DNA from 3 places in the Thalassotalea psychrophila genome. Region 1 is predicted to be linked to each of the others. Evidence: predicted binding sites of a transcription regulator. Region 1 holds the regulator's gene; each other region holds the start of a gene.
What was found. The regulator MetJ, encoded in region 1, represses methionine synthesis genes. The targets are predictions, from matches to a motif close to TAGACGTCTAGACGTCTA.
Positions count from the first base shown of each region.

Region 2: metA (homoserine O-acetyltransferase MetA) is a predicted target of MetJ. The motif match lies at 2,634-2,651, and genes of this name have one in related genera.
Region 3: metK (methionine adenosyltransferase) is a predicted target of MetJ. The motif match lies at 5,411-5,428, and genes of this name have one in related genera.

Region 1 is NZ_CP134145.1:4,470,138-4,477,560, forward strand. Features, by position in the region: gene metL (bifunctional aspartate kinase/homoserine dehydrogenase II) at 1-2,343, opposite strand, end outside; gene metB (cystathionine gamma-synthase) at 2,343-3,509, opposite strand; gene metJ (met regulon transcriptional regulator MetJ) at 3,750-4,076, shown strand; gene RGQ13_RS18655 (zinc-binding dehydrogenase) at 4,178-5,218, opposite strand; gene RGQ13_RS18660 (HpcH/HpaI aldolase/citrate lyase family protein) at 5,448-6,437, opposite strand; gene RGQ13_RS18665 (HpcH/HpaI aldolase/citrate lyase family protein) at 6,829-7,423, shown strand, end outside.
Region 2 is NZ_CP134145.1:3,658,743-3,666,165, reverse strand. Features, by position in the region: gene RGQ13_RS15085 (hypothetical protein) at 1-543, shown strand, start outside; gene recA (recombinase RecA) at 1,452-2,480, shown strand; gene metA (homoserine O-acetyltransferase MetA) at 2,715-3,626, shown strand; gene metH (methionine synthase) at 3,675-7,373, shown strand.
Region 3 is NZ_CP134145.1:1,046,796-1,054,218, reverse strand. Features, by position in the region: gene RGQ13_RS04430 (GGDEF domain-containing protein) at 1-536, shown strand, start outside; gene ruvX (Holliday junction resolvase RuvX) at 742-1,176, opposite strand; gene RGQ13_RS04420 (YqgE/AlgH family protein) at 1,408-1,962, opposite strand; gene gshB (glutathione synthase) at 2,063-3,022, opposite strand; gene rsmE (16S rRNA (uracil(1498)-N(3))-methyltransferase) at 3,072-3,803, opposite strand; gene metK (methionine adenosyltransferase) at 4,085-5,272, opposite strand; gene amaB (L-piperidine-6-carboxylate dehydrogenase) at 5,539-7,071, opposite strand; gene RGQ13_RS04395 (aminotransferase class III-fold pyridoxal phosphate-dependent enzyme) at 7,093-7,423, opposite strand, start outside.

The sequences.
Region 1 (7,423 bases):
AGGACCTTGAATAATCAAAGGATTATCTTGATACCAGTTGGTTGTTAATAAAAATATATTGTCACATGGTGTTAAGTTAGCAAAAGCATGATCATTCGCTAAAATTTCTAATCCTACTCTGGCATTGTAGCCAGATTCGGTTTTACTAAAACGAGCAACGTAGCGTAAACAGCCATTTTGTTGCTGCGCTTCTTGCAGCTTATTAGCAAAGTATTGATCAAGTAAATTCACCTGCCCTAAAAACTCATCTACAGATAAACCTATTAAAGAATTGGGTACTAAATTTTGGCAATCTATATCTTCAAGCTCTAATTCAAAACCGGCAAGGCGCGCTAAAATAAGCAACTTACGCTGTACATCTAAGCCCGATAGGTCATCTCGCGGATCAGGCTCTGTAAAGCCTTGCTCGAGTGCATTTAGTAGTAACTGAGAAAACGCTAAGCTACCATCAAAATTTGAGAACAGCCAAGATAATGTACCTGAAAAAATACCTGCAACTTCATTTATTGTGTCGCCGCTATTAAGTAAATCATTTATCGCATAGTTCACTGGTAAACCTGCACCAACGGTGGTGTTTACTAACCATTGGCTGCCAGTATTATACTGTGTGCTTAATAATTTTTTATAGGTCGCAGTACTACTGGCACCTGCACATTTGTTAGCACTAATCACATGGATACCTTGCTCAAAAAATGCTTGGTATAAATTACTGAACTGTTCACTTGGAGTAATATCTACGAGCACCAGTTCATCATATGGATGCTGTGACAACCAATCTAATAATAGTTGGTTATCATAAGCTAAACTGTCTTGTTGAAACAATTCTAAGGCTTTGCTAACTTCAATACCATCGGTATTAATCAAGGCCTGTTTAGATGAAGCAAGCCCAACTAAATGTACGTTTTCAAGTGCAGGAACACGACTAAGCTGTTGTGGTAACATTTCAAGAAAGCGCTTACCAATATTACCAAGGCCCGCTATCACTAAACCAATATTTCGAGAGTCTTTGGTTACTTGTGAATGTACTTTATTGATTAACTCAACAGAGCTTTCATGTTCAAAAAATGCCAATAAGCTATGGCCATTACTAGATCCAACAAATTGGGCAATATCGGTATGCTTAAGAGCGCGTTTAAAGCGAGCCTTAATTTCACCTCGATTGGCAATTTGATAACCAACAACGGCGATCAATGACACATTTTTAGTTGTAAGATTTATGTTTTGTTCTTGCAAATATTGCAATGCTAAATCGGCAAACTGCTGTGAAATAACAATGCAGGTTTTATTTTGGCATTGGTAAATTGGTTGAAACCGAGTATTAATTTGCTCTAAAATTTTTGCAGTAAATTCATTAGAATCAATTTTGATAAGTTCATTATTATGAGTAACAGAGATTTCACTTTTGGCAATTTCACCAAATGCGCCAATTTCTGTACCACTGTCTTGCGGTGCAAAGCTACTCGCCACATTCAAATGAATATTATGTGTAGTTAACGGGTTAAGAGTATTGGCATGTAATATCGGGTTTCCTAGGCGCCCCAACTCTTTGGCAACTGAGTTTTCTAAACGAAATAATTTACGTGCCGTATTAACAATACGAGGATCGGCACTGTACACACCATTCACGTCAGTCCACAAGGTAACATTTTTAGCATTTAATAAATGCGCGGCTATGGTAGCTGAATAATCACTACCATTACGACCAAGCGTATGTGAGTTGCCCTGCTCATCGCTAGCAATAAAACCAGTTAAGATATTTAACTGATTGGCTGATTTTTCAAGGACAATATTTTGCTTACTTAGCTGTTCATTCAACTGAAAATTGTTGGTAGAATCGAGAATCAAAACTTTTCTAGCATCAATGGCGTTGGCTTTACAAACATTTTGATTTAATACCGTAGCTAATAATCTAGCGGACCAAAGCTCACCAAAAGCTAGAACGTCATTTCGACTGTTTTTAAACGAATTTGTAAATTGACTATCTATAAAGGCAACATCTTCATCTATCTGTTGAAGCAATTTTGAGGCTTGAGAGCTATCGAGCAATTCATGAATCAATGCTGTTTGAGTATTTTTTAACCGCGCCAATTGAACAGTAAATTGTTCTTTATTATCAGTACTTTCAAACAATGCGAATAGTTGGTCTGTTGTTTTACCATTTGCCGAAACAACAATAAAATCATTCAAAGTAGCATTGTCTTTGATGATTTCAACCACGCGCATAATACATTGTGCATTTGCTAAACTACTGCCGCCAAATTTATGCACATTAGTTGTTACTTCAATCTGTTTTAAAGGGTTTAATGAAGAATTAAATTCAATATTTTGTACTTGCTGTTGCATTAGTTACCCACCGCTTGCGATGCTGTTAGTGCATGGCTTAAATCTTCAATAATATCGCTAATATCTTCAAGGCCAACCGAAACACGAATAAGTGTTTGGCTGATACCTGCAGTTTTTTGTGCTGCTAAATCCATGCCCGCATGGGTCATAGTAGATGGATGAGAAATTAGGCTTTCAACACCACCTAAAGATTGTGCCAAAGTAAATAACTTAACATTGGCAAATAAAGTTTTAACCTGCTCTACACCACCATTAAGTTCAAATGAAAACATGCTACCAAATCCGGCTTGTTGTGCTTTGGCTATTTCGTGCCCTGGATGATCAACTAAACCTGGATAATGGATAGTGCTTATAGCCGGGTGGCTTTGTAAAAAATGCACTAGTTGCTTGGTATTTTCATCATGTTGTTTTAAGCGAATAGGTAAGGTTTTAATACCGCGTAAGGTTAAATAGCTATCAAATGGGGAACCGGTAATACCAATACAGTTCGCCCACCAAGTTAACGTTTCACCAAGTTCAGCATCTTTAGTAACTATCGCGCCACCAACAACATCGGAGTGACCATTAATAAATTTGGTGGTTGAATGAATAACAATATCTGCGCCTAAATCTAATGGTCGCTGTAATAATGGCGATAAAAAAGTATTGTCTACGGCAACTAAAGCACCAACTTGTTTAGCTTGCTGACAAATTTTAGCGATATCAACAAGGCGTAATAATGGGTTACTAGGGGTTTCTAATAAAACTAATTTAGGCTTTTGCGCTAGTGCATCACTAAGTTGCTGCTCATTAGTTTGATCAACAACCTGTAATTTGAATACGCCGCGAGCAGCCAAGTGAGTGAATAAACGGTAGCTACCACCATAACAATCATGTGGGATAAGTAGGGTATCTTCGCTAGTAAGTAACTGGCAAACCAAATGAATAGCTGACATACCTGTACTAGTAATTACACCTGTACTGCCACCTTCTAAGTCAGCAATAACCTCTGCTAAGGTAGTTCGCGTTGGATTACCACTACGTGAGTAATCATACTGACGCTTTTCATTAAAGCCTTTTAAGCTATAAGTACTCGATAAATGCATAGCAGGTACTACAGCGCCATGATGTTCATCACTATTTATGCCTGCTTGTACAGCTATTGTATTCAATTTATCGTGTTTCATAATGAGCTCTTTGTCAGTTATTTTGGTTTAAATTTAAAACTAGATGTTTAGACGTCTATAAATCTAAACGTATTCGTCTTCGAGGTCAAGAAGTTTTAGCCATCTAAACATCTTTGCTTTTAGATGTTGACTAGATTTATATAACCAGTACAATTTAGTTATTAGTTATACTCGTAATCATTCAATGTACGGGTACATAAAAACAAAGAACTAGAAAACTTATTTAAATGGGGAATATCGATGGCTGAATGGAATGGGGAATACATCAATCCTTATGCACAACACGGTAAAAAAAGTGAGCAAGTTAAAAAGATCACTGTATCTATACCGTTGCGAGTTTTAAAAGTTCTTACCGACGAAAGAACACGCAGACAGGTGCAAAACTTACGTCATGCAACTAATAGTGAATTACTTTGCGAGGCATTTTTACATGCGTTTACTGGCCAACCATTACCAGACGATGCTGATTTAGCTAAAGGTAATGAACAAGTTTTACCGGAAAGTGTACGTAAAATTTTAGAAGAGCAAGGCGTTACCGACTTTTCTGAGTATGAAGAACAAGAATAAATAAATTCGTTTCTCACCTTCCTTTGCCATATCTATGGTCCTAGAGGGTATACACAAAAAAACAGCACCTATTATGGTGCTGTTTTTATTTAAATATATTGTTATGCATTTGGCGTTAAAATCACCTTTCCATCGCTCTTATGTACGGCATAATGTTCAAGTGCGGTGGCAAAACCATCAAAATCAAACTGACCATAAATATCCGTTTGAAAAATACCTTCGGCAAATAGTTTTTGTACTTTTTTGCTTAAGCCAAGTACTTGCCATGGTTTAGCATTACCAATGTAAGTTGCTAACCAAAAGCCTTCAATTTTTTGATTTTTAAATATCACATCAGCAACAGCAAATTGGCCACCAATGGGATCTTGAGTTTCAGTTAATCGACCATAAACAATACCTGTAGAGCCAATAGGCATACAGCTCATTGTTTTTGGTGTATCAACATCGGCTACAGCATCTAATAGCACAGTTGCCTTTAACTCTTTACTCGCCAGCTTTAACTCATCTCGAAACGATTCAGTATCAGTTAAAATTACTCTATCCGCACCTAACTGCTCTAATACTGCAACATTGGACTTTGAACGCACAATAGCAATAGTTTTTATGCCTTGCATTTTGGCATAGCGAATCACCCCTTTGCCTACTTGGCTTGCTGCTGCATTAATGACTACAGCTTTTGCGCCTAGCTCTTTAGCTCGCTCTATTAAGCACACCGAAGTACAAGGATTAACGATAATTGTTGAAGCCTGATCGTCACTTATTTCTTTGCGTACAGGTAAACAGTAACTTGCCTTGGTGATTGCATATTGTGCCCAAACGCCATCTTTACCCGGCGTTGCCGAAACAGCTACGCGTTTGCCATTTAGCCACTTACCATATAAACCGGCATTAGCTGCAATGATCTCACCGCAACCTTCAAACCCGGCATAAGCTCCATCTACTGGAGGTAAGCCATATTTTCCCATTAAGTAAACTAAATCGGATGGATTAATAGGCGCAGCAGACATTTTTACTAATACTTCTCCGCGCTTTAGTTTTGGCAAAGGCTTTTCAATAAGGGTTATACGATCACTTAATGGTGCGTCTAAATTGTCAATAAAATTTAAGGCAAAGCCTTTATTGGTGGTTGGGTATGTGCTCAATGTTTGTCTCTAAAGTAAAAAACGGTCAATATTAGAATAATATTGACCGTTGATAATTGATAGCTTTTTAATTCAAGGATGAATTAACTTAGAATTGCCATGGATGGCTTAAATTCTGTAATTTTTAAAGTTCAGTAACTGGCTATCGCCATAACGCGCGAATAAATTCACGCCAACCAGGTTGGTCCGAATTCATTCGGACGTTATCCTCGAAAAGCACACGGTACTATTAAAAAAATGCCGCTTTAGCTGCTTCGCTTATTTCAATGTCACTCATTTGCGCACGCTGTAATAACTCCCAAAAGTAACGATACGTTGCTCTATCGTGTAATTCACCTTTATGTTGAATTGGTCCCCAGCTATTTGCTTGAGCCGCAAGTAAAATAGCTTCAGCATCTTCTACTTCTTCAAAATTAGGCTTCATAGCATCAACAATTGCGGTAATTTGAGTTGGATAAATACTCCACATACGCATAAAACCAAACTCGTTGCGCGCACGACTAGCATCGTCAGTAGTTTGTTGAGTATTTTTTAAATCCAATGTCACGTTATGTGCCGGTACTACACCATTTGCAAGTGCGGCCGCGACTAATTCAGTTTTTGCACGTTTTAATAATGCATGGTCAAATTGACCAGGACTACGCATACAAGATGCAGGGATCGCACCATAGTGACCAGATACAAAATCCATCATGCCAAAATCTAACAACTGTACCCATGGAGTTGCTGCTATTTGCCAAACGTCACGTAATGCGCCATGTGTTTCAATCAGAACATGTACAGGGATTTCTCGGTCGATTGAGTGGAATTTAGCAAGACCTTGAATGTAAGTCACCATTTCCAGAATTTGTGCACCTTCAGTACATTTTGGCAGAGTTATGTATGCAAGTTTGTGCCCACAACCTGGGATTAAAATGTCTAAATCTTTTTTCCAATGCGGATGCGATGGATCATGGATACGTACACCCATCATATTAAATTCATTGTCATCACTACCTATGATACGTGCGACCATTTCAGCATGTTCTTTTTCAGAACCTGCCGCAGCGCCATCTTCACAATCACAGGTAATATCAAATACTTGACCTATATCTTTTTGCATTTGCATTGCTTTGAGGATCAGCTTTTCTGAACCGGCAAAATGTTCACAGCTTGGGATCACTGGAAATGGTTTCTCCGCATCAAAAAGTGCGTCATTTGGATGTACAGTTGCAGACATTTAAAATTCCTCAAGTTTATTTCAGTGGTGTAAATTAATTACAGATGCTCTGTAATAAGTCAATGCTTGGTCAACAAAATTAGACTAAATGATTAGGGTAGTTAAACTTAATTATGCAAACTACCACTAATGGATTAGATACATTAACACTAAAATTGTTTATACATTAATAATATAAAATTAATAAAAAGCATGTTGTTGCCTAGGTGCCACATCGACTCCTAGTTAATTGTTATAACTTACACTACAACATAAGATTCAAAATTCAAACACTTTTTTAAAACAATTGTTTGAAATGTTTACTCTAATTGTGTAAGTATAGATAAAAGTTTTCATGGAAATGACAATGTTTTTCAAAAATTGGCTATTAAACAACCTAGGGGAGAAGTAAATGAACTACCATAATGAGTTCTTAGAGCAGGTAGACGAAGAAGACGTACTCGGAGGCACATGGCCAGGTATTCAGTTGTACTATCCGCCAGTCAAATACTCTCCAAAAGATGAAGAATATGAAAATATGGAGCAAGCCGCTGAGCGTATGCGTAAACATGCCCATAATTGCCAAGCCCATACTTTACTATTCGATTTAGAAGATGGTTGTCGCCAAAAAGAAATGAGTCGCGAGCTGTTACTAAATGAACTTCCTAAATTTCCAGAACGCGATTTTCAAATAGCCCTTCGTATAAACCCATTTCGTACCGATGAGTATGAAAAAGATTTAGAAATGATCATGAAAGTGGCTGAACATATTGATGTAATTGTGCTAGCTAAAGCTGGTGAAATGTATGGTGCTGCCGAAATTCGAGATCTTTCGGCTTGGTTGTTAGGGGTTAATCCTAAAATTGAAATTCAACCAATTATTGAGCATCCTCGAAGCTTAAAAATTGCAGCTGAATTAATGGCATTTCCAGCGGTTAAGCACGTTGTATTTGGTATTCACGATTTCTCGAAAGCAATGGCGATTCACTTAACACCAGAAGGCTGGA
Region 2 (7,423 bases), 810 kb from region 1:
ATTTACGCTAACGTAGCTATTACTATCCACCGAGCATTGATTGTTAATAAGCATGGAAACTTTCCAAGGTTGGGGATAAAACTAGGCTTAACAGAATTTAAATACATGTTAGCTATATTAATAACCTATCTTTTTCCTTTCGCTTTCTATTGGATTTCAAGTGATTGGGCTTATTCTTTAGCTTTAGATGGTTACTCAGAAGATACGCTTAGAGTTATTTATAAAGCGTTAAAATTTTCGACGGAGTTATGTTTCATTGTTGTACTCTCTTTCTGGGGATTAGCTTTACCACATATTGCGATTAAAAATGAAATTTCACTTTCTCACGCATTGAGCTTATCCAAAGGTTCTAGAGGCGCGATGTTTTTGAGTATGCTGTTTGTTGTATTAATAACGGAAGCTATATATGTTTTATTTTCGGAATTTTATTATGTAGATTCCATTCTATTGTTATTGCTAGATTGGGTGGCTTTTACTTTTATTGGAGTATTTAGCGTCGCAATTCTTTCGGCTACTTATAGGCACGTAAATATCGAACATTAGCAAATGCTAATGGGCTGTTATTGGCACTGAAGGGACGGATCAAGCCTGGTATCCCGCCCTCAAACACACCTTGTTTTAAGATCGAAACCGAATAAGCCAAGAAACTAGGATTTGGATGTTTCGAACGTCTGCTTAGGAGAAATCGACTTAAATTCTTCCGAAAGATCTGAGTCGTTGTTTATGCGAAGCCTGCATATCCATAGGCCAAACCAAACCGTCGGCAATGTGGCATAACCTGAACTAAGTTATTGATTGCTCTACTTCCGCTTATGGCTGAAGCAGACCCTCAGAGTATCAACCTTAACAACTTCAAACCAATCAATAGACCATCACTAAAATGAATAAAACACTTACTGGCTATAATATTGTGACATTAGCGAATAATTTGGTTTTTAGTGTAGGTTGGGGTGTGGGTTTTTTATGTAGCCGGCTTTAAGGCTCTATATGGAGGCTTTAACACCCTGACGCATCATCGGAGTATGATTTGATTGCGCGAAAAGATCGTCTGTCATTTATTAGCTTTTGTATTTATTAAAGTTATTCTGAGAACGGCAAATTAATTGAAAAATAGATAAAATAGGCCGTGATTCATAGTATATATGGATGGTAAAATATTATTACTCGAAGCGCAAAGCAAGATATCAATTAATACCAATATAACTACCCGTTAAAACCACTGTATAAAAAATTAGAATTTAAAGTTTAAGTACTGTTTAAATATTTATTTTAATAAACGTAACAGTAATATCGATACGGAGTTTTTGTTTTAATTACTTATAAATCAAATTGTTATGTTGGCTTTTTTGGCGTTAGATAAAAAAATATTAATTAATGGTTGATACTGTACGATTATACAGTATACTAATTCCATAACTACTGGATAAATAGAAAAACATTGGAGATTTTTAATGGACGCAAATAAAGAAAAGGCATTATCAGCAGCCCTAAGTCAAATTGAACGTCAGTTCGGTAAAGGTTCGATCATGAAACTAGGAGATAACCAAAGCATGAACGTAGAAACTATTTCTACCGGCTCACTTGCTTTAGATGTTGCTCTTGGTGCTGGCGGTTTGCCAATGGGTCGTGTTGTTGAAATCTATGGTCCTGAATCTAGTGGTAAAACGACACTTACTTTAGAAGTAATCGCTGAAGCACAGCGTAATGGTAAAGTATGTGCTTTTGTTGATGCCGAGCATGCTCTTGACCCAATTTATGCTGAAAAACTCGGCGTAAACATTAATGAGTTATTAGTGTCACAACCAGATACTGGTGAACAAGCTTTAGAAATTGTTGATATGTTAAGTCGTTCTGGTGCGGTAGACGTAATTGTAGTCGATTCTGTTGCTGCTTTAACTCCTAAAGCTGAAATTGAAGGCGACATGGGTGACAGTCACATGGGTCTACAGGCTCGTATGTTGTCACAAGCAATGCGTAAGCTTACAGGTAACCTTAAGCAATCTAATACTATGCTTATCTTTATCAACCAAATCCGTATGAAAATTGGTGTAATGTTTGGTAACCCGGAAACAACTACAGGTGGTAATGCGCTTAAGTTTTATGCATCTGTTCGTCTAGATATTCGTCGTATTGGCGCGGTTAAAGAAGGGGATGAAATTACCGGTAATGAAACCCGTGTTAAAGTTGTTAAAAACAAAATTGCTCCTCCGTTTAAACAGGCTGAATTCCAAATTTTATACGGCCAAGGTATTAACAGTTTAGGTGAGCTAATCGACTTAGGTGTTAAACATAAAATGGTTGAAAAAGCTGGAGCATGGTACAGCTGTATGGGCGAACGTATCGGTCAAGGTAAAGCTAATGCAACCAAGTATCTTGCAGAAAACACTGCTATGGCAACAGAATTAGAAGCTAAATTGCGTGGTCTATTACTAACTACAGCTAAAGATTCAGAAGAAGAAGTTGTTGCTGAAGTTGAATAATATTCAATAAATCATTACTTATTAAACCGCTCATTGAGCGGTTTTTTTTTACTTCATGGATGATGAAATGCAAACTGCCATGGATGGCAATAAGTTTGTACTTGTGGATATTATACTGAATCTTGAGAATTAAAATAATATCTATAGTTTATTTAGACGTCTATACGTTTAGATGTTGACATTTCTATTTGGTTGGGTAGTATTAAGTTTTTGCTCTACTTTAGGTTAAATCTAATGCCGATTAAAATCCCTGATCAATTACCAGCCCTGGCAGTTCTCGCTAATGAGAACATATTTGTCATGTCTGAAAATAGGGCTGTTAATCAAGAAATTCGACCTATGCAAGTAGCAATATTAAATTTAATGCCAAATAAAATTGAGGCTGAAATTCAAATATTGCGCATGCTGTCAAATACACCGTTACAAATAAATATTGAATTTGTCCGTTTGCACTTAAATGAATCTAAAAATACACCGAAAGAGCATTTGGATGAGTTTTATTGCTTATTCGATGATATAAAGCATAAACACTACGATGGTTTAATCGTAACTGGTGCGCCTTTAGGTCAGCTTAGTTACGAAGATGTTTCTTATTGGGACAAAATAGTAGAAGTTTTTGAATGGTCTCAAACAAATGTCACATCAACTATGTATTCATGTTGGGCGGCGCATGCTGCGCTATACTACCGCTATGGTTTAAATAGAAAATTACGCACCAAAAAGCTTTCCGGTGTGTACCGACATCAAACATTAGATTCTATGGAACCGCTAACTCGAGGTTATGAAGAAGAGTTTTCTGTTCCTCATTCACGCTACGGTGAAATTGATAGAACAATTTACCAAAGCGTAAACGAACTAAATGTTCTAGCGGAATCAGAACAGGCGGGGGTATATCTGGTTGCTACAAAAGATAAAAAACATGTATTTGTAACAGGGCATCCTGAATACGATGCTTGTACATTAGCTGATGAATACCAAAGGGATATAAAAGCCGGTGTTGAAACTTTCATACCTGAAAATTATTTTAAATTTGACGATGTGAGTTTGGCCCCTAAAAATAAATGGCGTAGCCATGGCTGTTTATTATTTAGCAATTGGCTGAATTATTATGTTTATCAAATTACTCCATACAACCTTGAAAATTAGCACTGTTAAAGTTAGTACAAGCAGCAATTATCAAATTCAGACCCAGGAATTATTACGGTGAAATCTCCAACAAGTATTTTATTAGAACAACAATTACAAGACCGAATTTTAGTGCTAGATGGCGCCATGGGCACCATGATCCAAGATCATAAATTTGAAGAGCAAGATTATAGAGGCGAGCGTTTTGCCAATTGGCATTGTGATGTAAAAGGTAATAATGATTTATTATCAATTACCCAGAGCGAAGTGATTAAAGATATACATCGTCAATATTTGCTTGCTGGTGCTGATATAATTGAAACTAATACTTTCAATTCTACCACTATTGCCATGGCTGATTATGATATGGAAGATATCAGCCGCGAGATAAATTTAGTATCAGCACAAATAGCTCGTAAAGTAGCAGATGAAATTAGCTTAACAACACCAGATAAACCACGCTTTGTTGCCGGTGTGTTAGGGCCAACGAATCGTACATGTTCTATTTCTCCAGATGTAAACAATCCTGCATTTCGAAATGTTAGTTTTGATGAACTAAAAGATGCCTATATTGAATCTATCAACGCCTTAATAGAAGGTGGTGTAGATATAATCATGCTAGAAACTATCTTCGATACACTAAATGCTAAAGCAGCTGTTTTTGCAGTTGAGCAAGTGTTTGCCGATATAGGGTACCGACTACCTTTGATGATCTCAGGCACTATTACAGATGCTTCAGGTCGAACTTTATCAGGGCAAACAACAGAAGCATTTTATAACTCATTACGCCATGCTAACCCGATTTCCTTTGGTTTAAACTGCGCGCTAGGTCCGGTTGAGCTTAGACAGTATGTAGAAGAGTTAAGTAATATTTCCGATTTCGCCGTTTCAGCTCATCCTAATGCCGGCTTGCCGAATGCTTTTGGTGAGTACGATTTTACCGTAGATGATATGAATGAACATATTGTTGAATGGGCTGAATCTGGTTTTTTAAATATAGTTGGAGGTTGCTGTGGTACTACACCTGCACATATTAAAGGTATAGCGGACAGCGTTGCAAAAATCACTCCACGTAAAATCGAGCCTAAAAAGATTGCCTGTCGATTATCTGGATTAGAAGCACTGAACCTTGATGAGAATAGTTTATTCGTTAACGTTGGTGAACGCACTAATGTTACTGGTTCTGCCATATTTAAACGCTTAATTACCGAAGAAAAATACGATGAAGCTATTGCCGTAGCTCTCCAGCAAGTTGAAAATGGTGCACAAATAATCGATATCAATATGGATGAAGGCATGCTCGACTCCTATGGCGCAATGGTTAAGTTTTTAAACTTAATTGCTGGTGAGCCTGACATCTCAAAAGTACCTATTATGCTTGATTCCTCGAAGTGGGAGATTATGGAAGCAGGCCTTAAATGTATACAAGGAAAAGGCATAGTTAACTCTATTAGCCTAAAAGAAGGCGAAGAAGCATTTAAGCATCACGCTGAACTTGTCCGTCGTTACGGTGCTGCGGTAATTATCATGGCATTTGATGAGGTTGGCCAAGCAGATACTAAAGATAGAAAAGTTGAAATCTGTCAACGAGCTTATCGAATATTGGTTGAAGAAGTAGGATTTCCGCCAGAAGATATAATTTTCGATCCTAACATTTTTGCTGTTGCAACAGGTATTGATGAGCATAATAACTATGCCGTAGATTTTATTGAAGCCACTAAAATCATCAAAGAAACATTACCACATGCGATGATCTCTGGTGGTGTATCAAATGTGTCATTTTCATTTAGAGGTAATAACCCTGTACGAGAAGCTATACATGCGGTGTTTCTATACCATGCCATTAAAAATGGCATGGATATGGGTATTGTAAATGCTGGGCAATTAGCTATTTACCAAGATATACCAAAAGATTTATTAAAAGCTGTTGAAGATGTTATCCAAAACACAGACGAAGACGCGACAGAGCGATTACTAGAGGTAGCACAAGAGTATCGTGGACAAGGTGGAACCAAAGCTGCAGGAGCTGATTTAAGCTGGCGCGAGCTACCGGTAATTAAAAGGTTAGAACACGCGTTAGTAAAAGGCATTAATGAATTTATCGTTGAAGATACGGAGTTAGCTAGGCTTGAAGCCGAGCGTCCAATCGATGTTATCGAAGGACCATTGATGGACGGGATGAATATTGTCGGTGATTTATTTGGTGAAGGTCAAATGTTTTTGCCACAAGTGGTTAAGTCTGCACGAGTAATGAAGCAAGCAGTGGCTCATTTACAACCATATATTGAACTTGAAAAGACTGTAGCTAGTAGCAACGGTAAAGTGTTATTAGCAACGGTAAAGGGTGATGTACATGATATAGGTAAGAATATTGTTGGTGTTGTCCTGCAATGTAATAACTATGAAGTAATTGACCTTGGCGTTATGGTATCTTGTGAGAAAATTTTACAGGTAGCACGCGATGAAAACGTTGATATTATCGGTTTGTCAGGGTTAATTACCCCATCATTAGATGAAATGGTGCATGTTGCCAAAGAGATGCAACGGCAAAACTTTGATTTGCCGCTATTAATTGGTGGTGCGACAACGTCTAAAGCACATACCGCGGTTAAAATTGAGAAAAATTATGATCACCCGGTAATTTATGTACCCAATGCATCTCGTTCAGTTTCTGTGGTCAATTCACTACTAACACCTGAATTGAAAGGTGCATTGGTTGAACGTACAGAGAAAGAATATGAAACAGTACGACAACGTTACGCCAAAAAAGGCCCTCGTACTGATTTATCATCCCTAAAAGATGCGCGAGCAAATGCGTTTCCGCTTAGTTTTAAGCACTATACGCCTGCAACACCGAAGGAATTAGGCGTAACAGTATTAGATGATATTGACTTGAATGTGGTACGAAACTATATAGACTGGACGCCATTTTTCCTAACTTGGCAGTTATCAGGTAAATATCCAAAGATTTTAGAACATGAACTGATTGGTGAAGAAGCAAAGAAATTATTCGCAGATGCCAATGCAATGCTTGATGACGTTATCAACAATAAAACCTTAAAAGCAAAAGCTGTATTTGGTTTATTCCCTGCACATAGCGTTGGCGACGATATTGAAGTATTTACTGATGACACGCGTAGTGATTTATTAAATATCCTCTGCGGTTTACGTCAACAAACTAAGAAACAAACAGGGCAGTTTAATCGTTGTTTAAGCGATTATGTTGCTTCAAAAGACTCTGGAGTTAATGACTACGTTGGGGCTTTTGCCGTATCTTCAGGTTTTGGTGCCGATGAATTAGTGCAAGAGCATGATAGTAAGCACGATGCCTATAACTCTATTTTATTAAAAGCAGTTGCCGACAGACTTGCTGAAGCAACTGCCGAGTATCTTCATGAACGAATTCGTAAGGATTACTGGGGTTATGCAAGTGATGAAAACCTAGACAACGAAGATTTAATTCGTGAGAACTATCAAGGTATTCGTCCAGCACCAGGTTACCCCGCATGCCCTGAACATACTGAAAAGGGTACTATATGGCAATTGCTTGATGTTGAAAACAACATCGGTATGGAATTAACAACAAGTTATGCTATGTGGCCAGGTGCTGCAGTTAGCGGTTGGTATTTTGCTCACCCAGATAGTAAATACTTTGCAGTTGCTAAAATTGATAGAGAACAAGTTGAAAGTTACGCAACTCGCAAAAGCATGAGCATTGCTGAAGCCGAGCGTTGGTTATCACCAAACTTGGGCTATGATCCGGATTAAGCGTAAAATTTATTAACAATATTAAAAAGGACCTTAAGGTCCTTTTCTCG
Region 3 (7,423 bases), 1.4 Mb from region 1:
TTGTTATTGATAAAGCGACTGATTGCTTACACCGGCATGCATTTTTACTTCAGGCAGAGCAATTATTAGAGCATGCCAAGAAAAATGGCAAACCTTATAGTTTAGCGATCATGAATATTGATAACTTACGAGAAGTAAATGAAATACAAGGTAATGATAGAACTGATCGATTAATCAACCTAATGCTGAATATACACAAGAATATTTTTGATCAAAACACCTTAGTGGGTCGCTTAGGTGGTGATGAATTTGTATTTTTACTAAAAGACAGTTCAATAAAACGAGCAATAGAATTATGTGAACAATATCGCTTAGAAACAAATTTTTTAGATACTAAACAAATTTGTTATCAATTTGATGTAACCGCAAGTTTTGGTATAAGTGACACAGAAATAAGTGGCTATAGCATGATGAATTTATTAAGTGACACTGAGCAAGCACTAAAACAAGCAAAAGATGAATGTAAAAATTGTACTTGCGGTTTTGAAGGCAGGCCTAGGCAAGAAGTCGACGCACTAGCGTCGTCTTGTACTTGATACGGGATCTATTTAGCGGCAGAGGTCAGTACATCTGGTTGATTATACCAATTCCGATAATTATATGGTCTACTTTTTAGTGAGGAAAAATGGATAAATACAAGGCATAAAATTTGATAAGTAGTTATTCTCCTTAAAGGTTTTATAACGCAGTAGTTATTCATTTTAACCAATAAAAATGAGCAGGTAATTATTGGACTTGGTATTAATAGCCCATAAAGCTTTCTAGTATGATCACCGCTGATTGGCAATCGACATTATCTTTTTGCAAATTTCGATAGCCGCCTTGCTCAAATAAATGCGCTTTCGCATCGGCTGTGGTTAAGCGCTCGTCTTGCAAGTTAACTTCAAGACCAAAACGTCCGGATAAACGTTTAGCAAACTTTTTGGCACGTAGAGTTAACGGTTGTTCAGTGCCGTCCATATTCAGAGGTAAGCCAACCACCAATAAGTCTGGTTGCCATTCTTTGACAATTTTAGCCATATCATCCCAATTAGGAATGCCATCTTTAGCTTTAATTGATTTAACCGGCGATGCACTGCAAGTGATCTCTTGACCAACAGCAATGCCAATGTATTTAGTTCCAAAATCAAACCCTAACAAGGTGCGCTGCCCCTGTGGTTTTACTGACTTTGCCATGAATGTTCCTTTGTTATTGTTTTGGTTTAACTAGCTCGCTATTAACGTCAAGTCGTCACTCCCGTGAAGACGGGAGTCCATTATGAATACCCGATACCCGAACAAGCCGGGCATGACGTAGCCGGGCACGACTTAGCCGGGTATGACGGTGTCACAGGAAGTGCCAGCTATTTCCTGAACTCGTTTCAGGATCTGCTCTTCGTTCCTAGTTCCTAGTTCCTAGTTTCTTGCCTAAGCATGCCCTACATCACTTGATAAATGCCCCAGGTCAATACCAAGCTTTTCCGCCGCTTTTTGCCAACGGAGCTCAATCGGGGTATCGAATAAAATCTCTTTATCGGCAGGGGTTGTTAGCCATGAATTTTCTTGTAATTCTTTTTCTAGCTGACCAGATCCCCAACCAGCATAACCTAAAGTTACGATAAATTTTTCTGGTGATTTATCTGTGCCTAACGCTTCTAGAATATCTTTGCTGGTAGTGATCATAATATCGTTGCCAAGTTCGAGTGAACTGCTCCACCCTTGTTGAGTATTATGTAGTACAAATCCTCTATCGGTTGAAACTGGCCCACCTGCAAGTACGCGCTGGTTCAGCTTATCAACTTCTATGTTGTCAGCATCAATTTGAGAAAGTAACTCATTTAAGGTGATTCTTACCGGAATATTGATCACTAACCCCATAGCGCCATCTTCGTTGTGCTCACAAATATAGGTTACCGTTTTATGAAAATACGGATCCTTTAAGCTCGGCATGGCGATAAGCAATTGGTTTTCTAGACTTTCCATAGAGTATTCCATTATTTACCACTGTAAAAGTTAATCACTTTATAACTATTCATTCTTTATGTAGACCAGTTAAATCTTATTTTATTCAATATTATTACGACTATTTGTTGTTCAGTTCAACTTGTTCTTCAATGGCATCCATCAATTTACCACTAATATTAATTGGATAAGCCGCTTCAATTTCACGAATACAGGTTGGGCTGGTAACATTAATTTCGGTCACTTTATTACCAATCACGTCAAGGCCAACAAAGTATAAACCACGCTTTTTCAGCTCTGGTGCGATGGTTTCAGCAATTAGTAAATCACTTGCCGATAACGGCCTTGCTTCACCACGGCCTCCGGCGGCTAAATTACCACGTGTTTCCCCTTGCGCAGGAATACGTGCTAAGCAATACGGCATTGGCTCACCATTAACAATTAAGATACGCTTATCGCCATCTAAAATTTCTGGCATATATTCTTGTACCATGGCATACATACTGCCATGGTTGGTTAATGTTTCAATTATAACGCCAACATTGGCTTCATTTGGGCTCATTCTAAATATGGATGAACCACCCATGCCATCAAGTGGTTTGATGATCACATCACTGTGCTCTTGATGAAATTCACGAATTTTTGCAGATGATCGTGTAACCAGAGTTCTTGGCGTTAAATCAGCAAACCAGGCGGTAAATAGTTTTTCGTTACAATCACGTAAGCTTTGCGGCTTATTAACCATTAATGTGCCTTGCTCTTCTGCACGTTCAAGCATATAAGTTGCGTAAATGTATTCGGTATCAAATGGTGGATCTTTACGCATTAACACTGCATCTAAACTAGCAACCTCAATATCTTGCGCAGGTTCTAGTTCATACCATTTTTCTGCATCATCAAATACAGTGACTTTGGCAGCATTGGCACGACAAACTCCTTGGTCTAAATACAAGTCTTGCATTTCCATATAGTAAATTTCATAACCACGCTTTTGCGCTTCAAGCATCATTGCCATGCTGGAATCTTTTGCTACCTTAACGGTAGAAATTGGATCCATTACTATGCCAAGTTTAATTGTCATTTTTGTGTTCCTAACCTTGTTTATTTGATTCGGTAAACTGCAATTTGAATTAACTCAAATCGCCAAATTTACATTGTAAAGCTGTAATTGCTGTAAGAGCTGCCGTTTCAGTTCGTAGCACTCTTGGCCCTAACAGAACTTCAGTATAGTTGGCATTACTGGCTTGTTCGATTTCTTCATCGGTTAATCCGCCTTCTGGGCCTATTAATAACCGTACTCGACTTGCGCTCATTGGCAAAGCCATGATTGAATGCTCTGCTCTTGGGTGCAAGTTGATTTTTAACGCTTGCGTTGCTTGGCCTAACCATTCACTTAGTGATACTGGCGCAAGTACTTGTGGCACTACTGCCCTACCACTTTGCTCACAGGCGCTAATGACTATTTTTTGCCACTGTTGACGTTTTTTCTCTAACCGTTCTGCGTTTAGTTTTACCCCACAACGCTCTGTAAATAGAGGCGTAATAGTATTAACGCCAAGCTCAACGGATTTTTGTAAGGTAAAGTCCATTCGATCGCCGCGAGATATGCCTTGCCCTAAATGAATGTTCAGTGGTGATTCATTTTTACGGGCAACTTTACCAATAATATTAGCATTGCCCTGTTTTTTACTTACTTCACTAAGCTCAGCTTGATAGTCATGGCCATCGCCATTAAAAAAAGTCACTTCATCGCCAGCTTTTAACCTGAGCACACGCACAACATGGCCAAAGGCATCATCTGATAACGCAATGGTGCTACCGACCGTAAATTCTATTGGTTGAAAAATTCTAGGGTTACTCATAAAAGTGAAAAATTACTCGTATAAATCATTACTTTAAAGATAAGGGCTAAGATGGGAATAAACAATAGCAGGGGAAAATTAAATAATGCCGCATAAGACTTAAAAATGGCTACGCCATAACGCGCGAATAAATTCACGCCAACCAATAAAATTAAATAAAGTATAGTAAGTTTGAGCCTTGACTCCTTAGTCCTTAGTCCTTAGTCCTTAGTCCTTAGTCCTTTAAACAATTATGCCAGGACAAGCCTGGCAAAAATATTAAAACAGTTGGTTAAGTTTACTTATAACCCAACAGCAGCCTTAAGAGTTTCGGCTTTGTCAGTTTTTTCCCAGCTAAATGCGGTAAAGGTATCGTCACCTACCGTCATTTCAAACGGGTCACGACCAAAGTGACCATAAGCAGCAGTTTGTTGATACATTGGGTGCAATAAGTCTAACATCTTACTTATGCCGTACGGACGTAAGTCGAAGTTTTCACGGATTAACTTAATCAGTGTTTCATTGTCTACTTTGCTAGTACCAAATGTTTCTACAGAAATTGACGTTGGCTCGGCAACTCCAATAGCATAAGACACTTGCAGTTCACAGCGATCAGCAAGGCCAGCTGCAACAATGTTTTTAGCTACATAACGAGCTGCGTATGCTGCACTGCGGTCAACTTTTGATGGATCTTTACCAGAAAAAGCACCACCACCGTGACGAGCCATGCCACCGTAGGTATCAACAATAATTTTACGACCAGTTAAACCACAATCACCTACCGGACCACCAATAACAAAACGACCGGTTGGATTAATGAAATACTTAGTGTCCTTAGTCAGTAATTCTTCTGGCAAGGTGTGCTTGATAATGTTTTCCATTACTGCTGCATGTAAATCATCTTGTGAAATATCAGGGTTATGCTGGGTAGACAGTACCACGGCATCAATAGCTACCGGCTTGTCATCTTCATAAATAAAAGTAACTTGTGACTTAGCATCAGGACGTAACCAAGGTAGTACCCCAGATTTACGCATTTCAGCTTGACGTTCAACTAAGCGGTGCGAGTAATATAACGGTGCAGGCATTAATGATGGAGTTTCATTAGTTGCATAACCAAACATTAAACCTTGGTCGCCAGCACCTTGTTCTTCAGGTTTGCTACGATCTACACCTTGAGCTATTTCTGGCGATTGCTGACCAATTAAATTCATGATGCCACATGTTGCGCCATCAAAACCGACATCAGAAGAAGTGTAACCAATATCAGAAATTACTTTACGGGTAATGGTTTCAAGATCAACCCAAGCTGAGGTCGTTACTTCACCAGATATTATAGCAACACCGGTTTTAACCATAGTTTCACAAGCAACACGGGCATGCTTGTCTTTAGCAATAATGGCATCAAGCACCGCATCAGAAATTTGATCGGCAATTTTATCTGGATGGCCTTCAGATACAGACTCTGAAGTGAAGTAATGTTTAGTCATAATGTCTCTTAATCTTTAAATAACACGTAAATAGATTATGCTAAAAATTCAATTAGCGAAAAGTGAAATGGATCAAATAAAATCTATTTATTTACAATGAAGCGAATTCTACATTGCTTTTAAAAATAAATCTACCTTTTTACGTCTAGATGGCTAAACGAGATAAAGTAAAACAAGAATCGAGCGATGAAAGACTAGAAACGAAGAGCGAAAAAAGCGAACCACTAGCAAATGAGCGGCCCGCAAGTAAAACTAAAAACGATTAATTAGATATCAAATTTGATCCCTTGTGCTAACGGCAATTCAGTAGAATAGTTAATGGTATTGGTTTGGCGGCGCATGTACGCCTTCCATGCATCTGAGCCAGACTCACGGCCACCACCAGTTTCTTTTTCACCGCCAAAAGCACCGCCAATTTCAGCGCCAGAGGTGCCAATATTTACATTGGCAATACCACAATCTGAGCCCCAATGAGAAAGGAAGTTTTCCGCTTCTCGTAAATTGTTGGTAAATATTGCTGACGACAACCCTTGCACCACATCATTTTGAATGGCTAGAGCATCATCTAAATCACCAGAGTATTTAATTAAATATACAATTGGCGCAAATGTTTCTTCCTGCACCATTTGAAAACTGTTATCGGCTTCAACAATCGCAGGATTAACATAACAACCTGATTCATAACCAGGGCCTGATAGCACTTCACCACCACAAAGTAAGTTACCACCTTCGGCTTGTACTTTTTCGATGGCTTGGCTAAACATGTTTACGGCTTGAGTATCAATTAATGGGCCGACATGATTATTTTCATCCAATGGAGAGCCAATGCGCAAGCCTTTATAGGCGTTTACTAAAATGCCTTTAACTTGATCGTATAACGATTCATGAATAATCACCCGGCGAGTCGTAGTACAACGTTGACCGGCAGTTCCAACAGCGCCAAATACAATACCTGGAATAGCAATATTCAAATCGGCATCTTGGCTAACAATAATGGCATTATTACCGCCAAGTTCTAAAATTGATTTACCAAAACGAGAAGCAACAACAGTACCGGCATGACGACCTACACGAGTAGAGCCGGTTACTGACAATAGCGGTAATCTTTTGTCATTTAGCATACCTTCGCCAATCACGTTACCTTGACCAATGACCAGAGAAAACACACCTTCTGGTACGTCATTTTCGGCTAATACGTCTTTGATAATATTTTGACAAGCAATGGCTGTTAATGGTGTTTTTTCAGATGGCTTCCAAATAGTCACGTTTCCGCAAATTGCGGCGATCATCGCATTCCATGACCATACAGCGACAGGAAAATTAAACGCTGAAATAACGCCAACAATGCCTAATGGATGATATTGATCGTACATACGATGCAACGGCCGTTCAGAATGTAAAGTTGAACCATTTAGTTGGCGAGATAAACCAACAGCAAAATCACAAATATCGATCATTTCCTGTACTTCGCCTAAACCTTCTTGCAAAGACTTACCCATTTCGTAAGCGACTAACTCACCCAATGGTTGTTTGAAATCACGTAATTTATTACCAATTTGGCGGACAACTTCACCACGCAACGGCGCAGGCACTTTACGCCAAATTTTAAATGCAGACTCTGCAGTTTCAACTACCTGTTGATAATCTTGTGTTGAACATTGATAAACACTGGCAATTGCCTTGCCATCTACTGGCGATGAAATATCAAATTGACCTTGGTCTTGTGTCGTTAACCATTGTAGGCCTGTAGCTGCACCAAAATTATTTGCTTTAATGCCTAATGTATTTAAAAAATCCATGAAAATTCCTAAGGGTAAAATTTATAAAAGTTCTGTTAAACCGGCTTTTAAAACGCGAACAAACTTATCGGCATCAGCACAGCTAAAGGCTAATGGCGGTTTAATTTTTAAGATGTTGTAAAATGGGCCTTCAGTACTTAACAAAATATGGTTTTGCTTAAAGTACTCAACTAACCATGAGGTTTTATCGGTGGCTGGTTGTTTGCTGTCTCGGTTCTCAACCAGTTCAACCCCAATAAATAAGCCAAGACCACGCACATCACCTATTAATTGAAATTCTTGCTGCAATTGCTTTAATTGCTGTTGAAAATAATTACCTGTCTCTAATGCATGTTGCTGTAATTTTTCATCT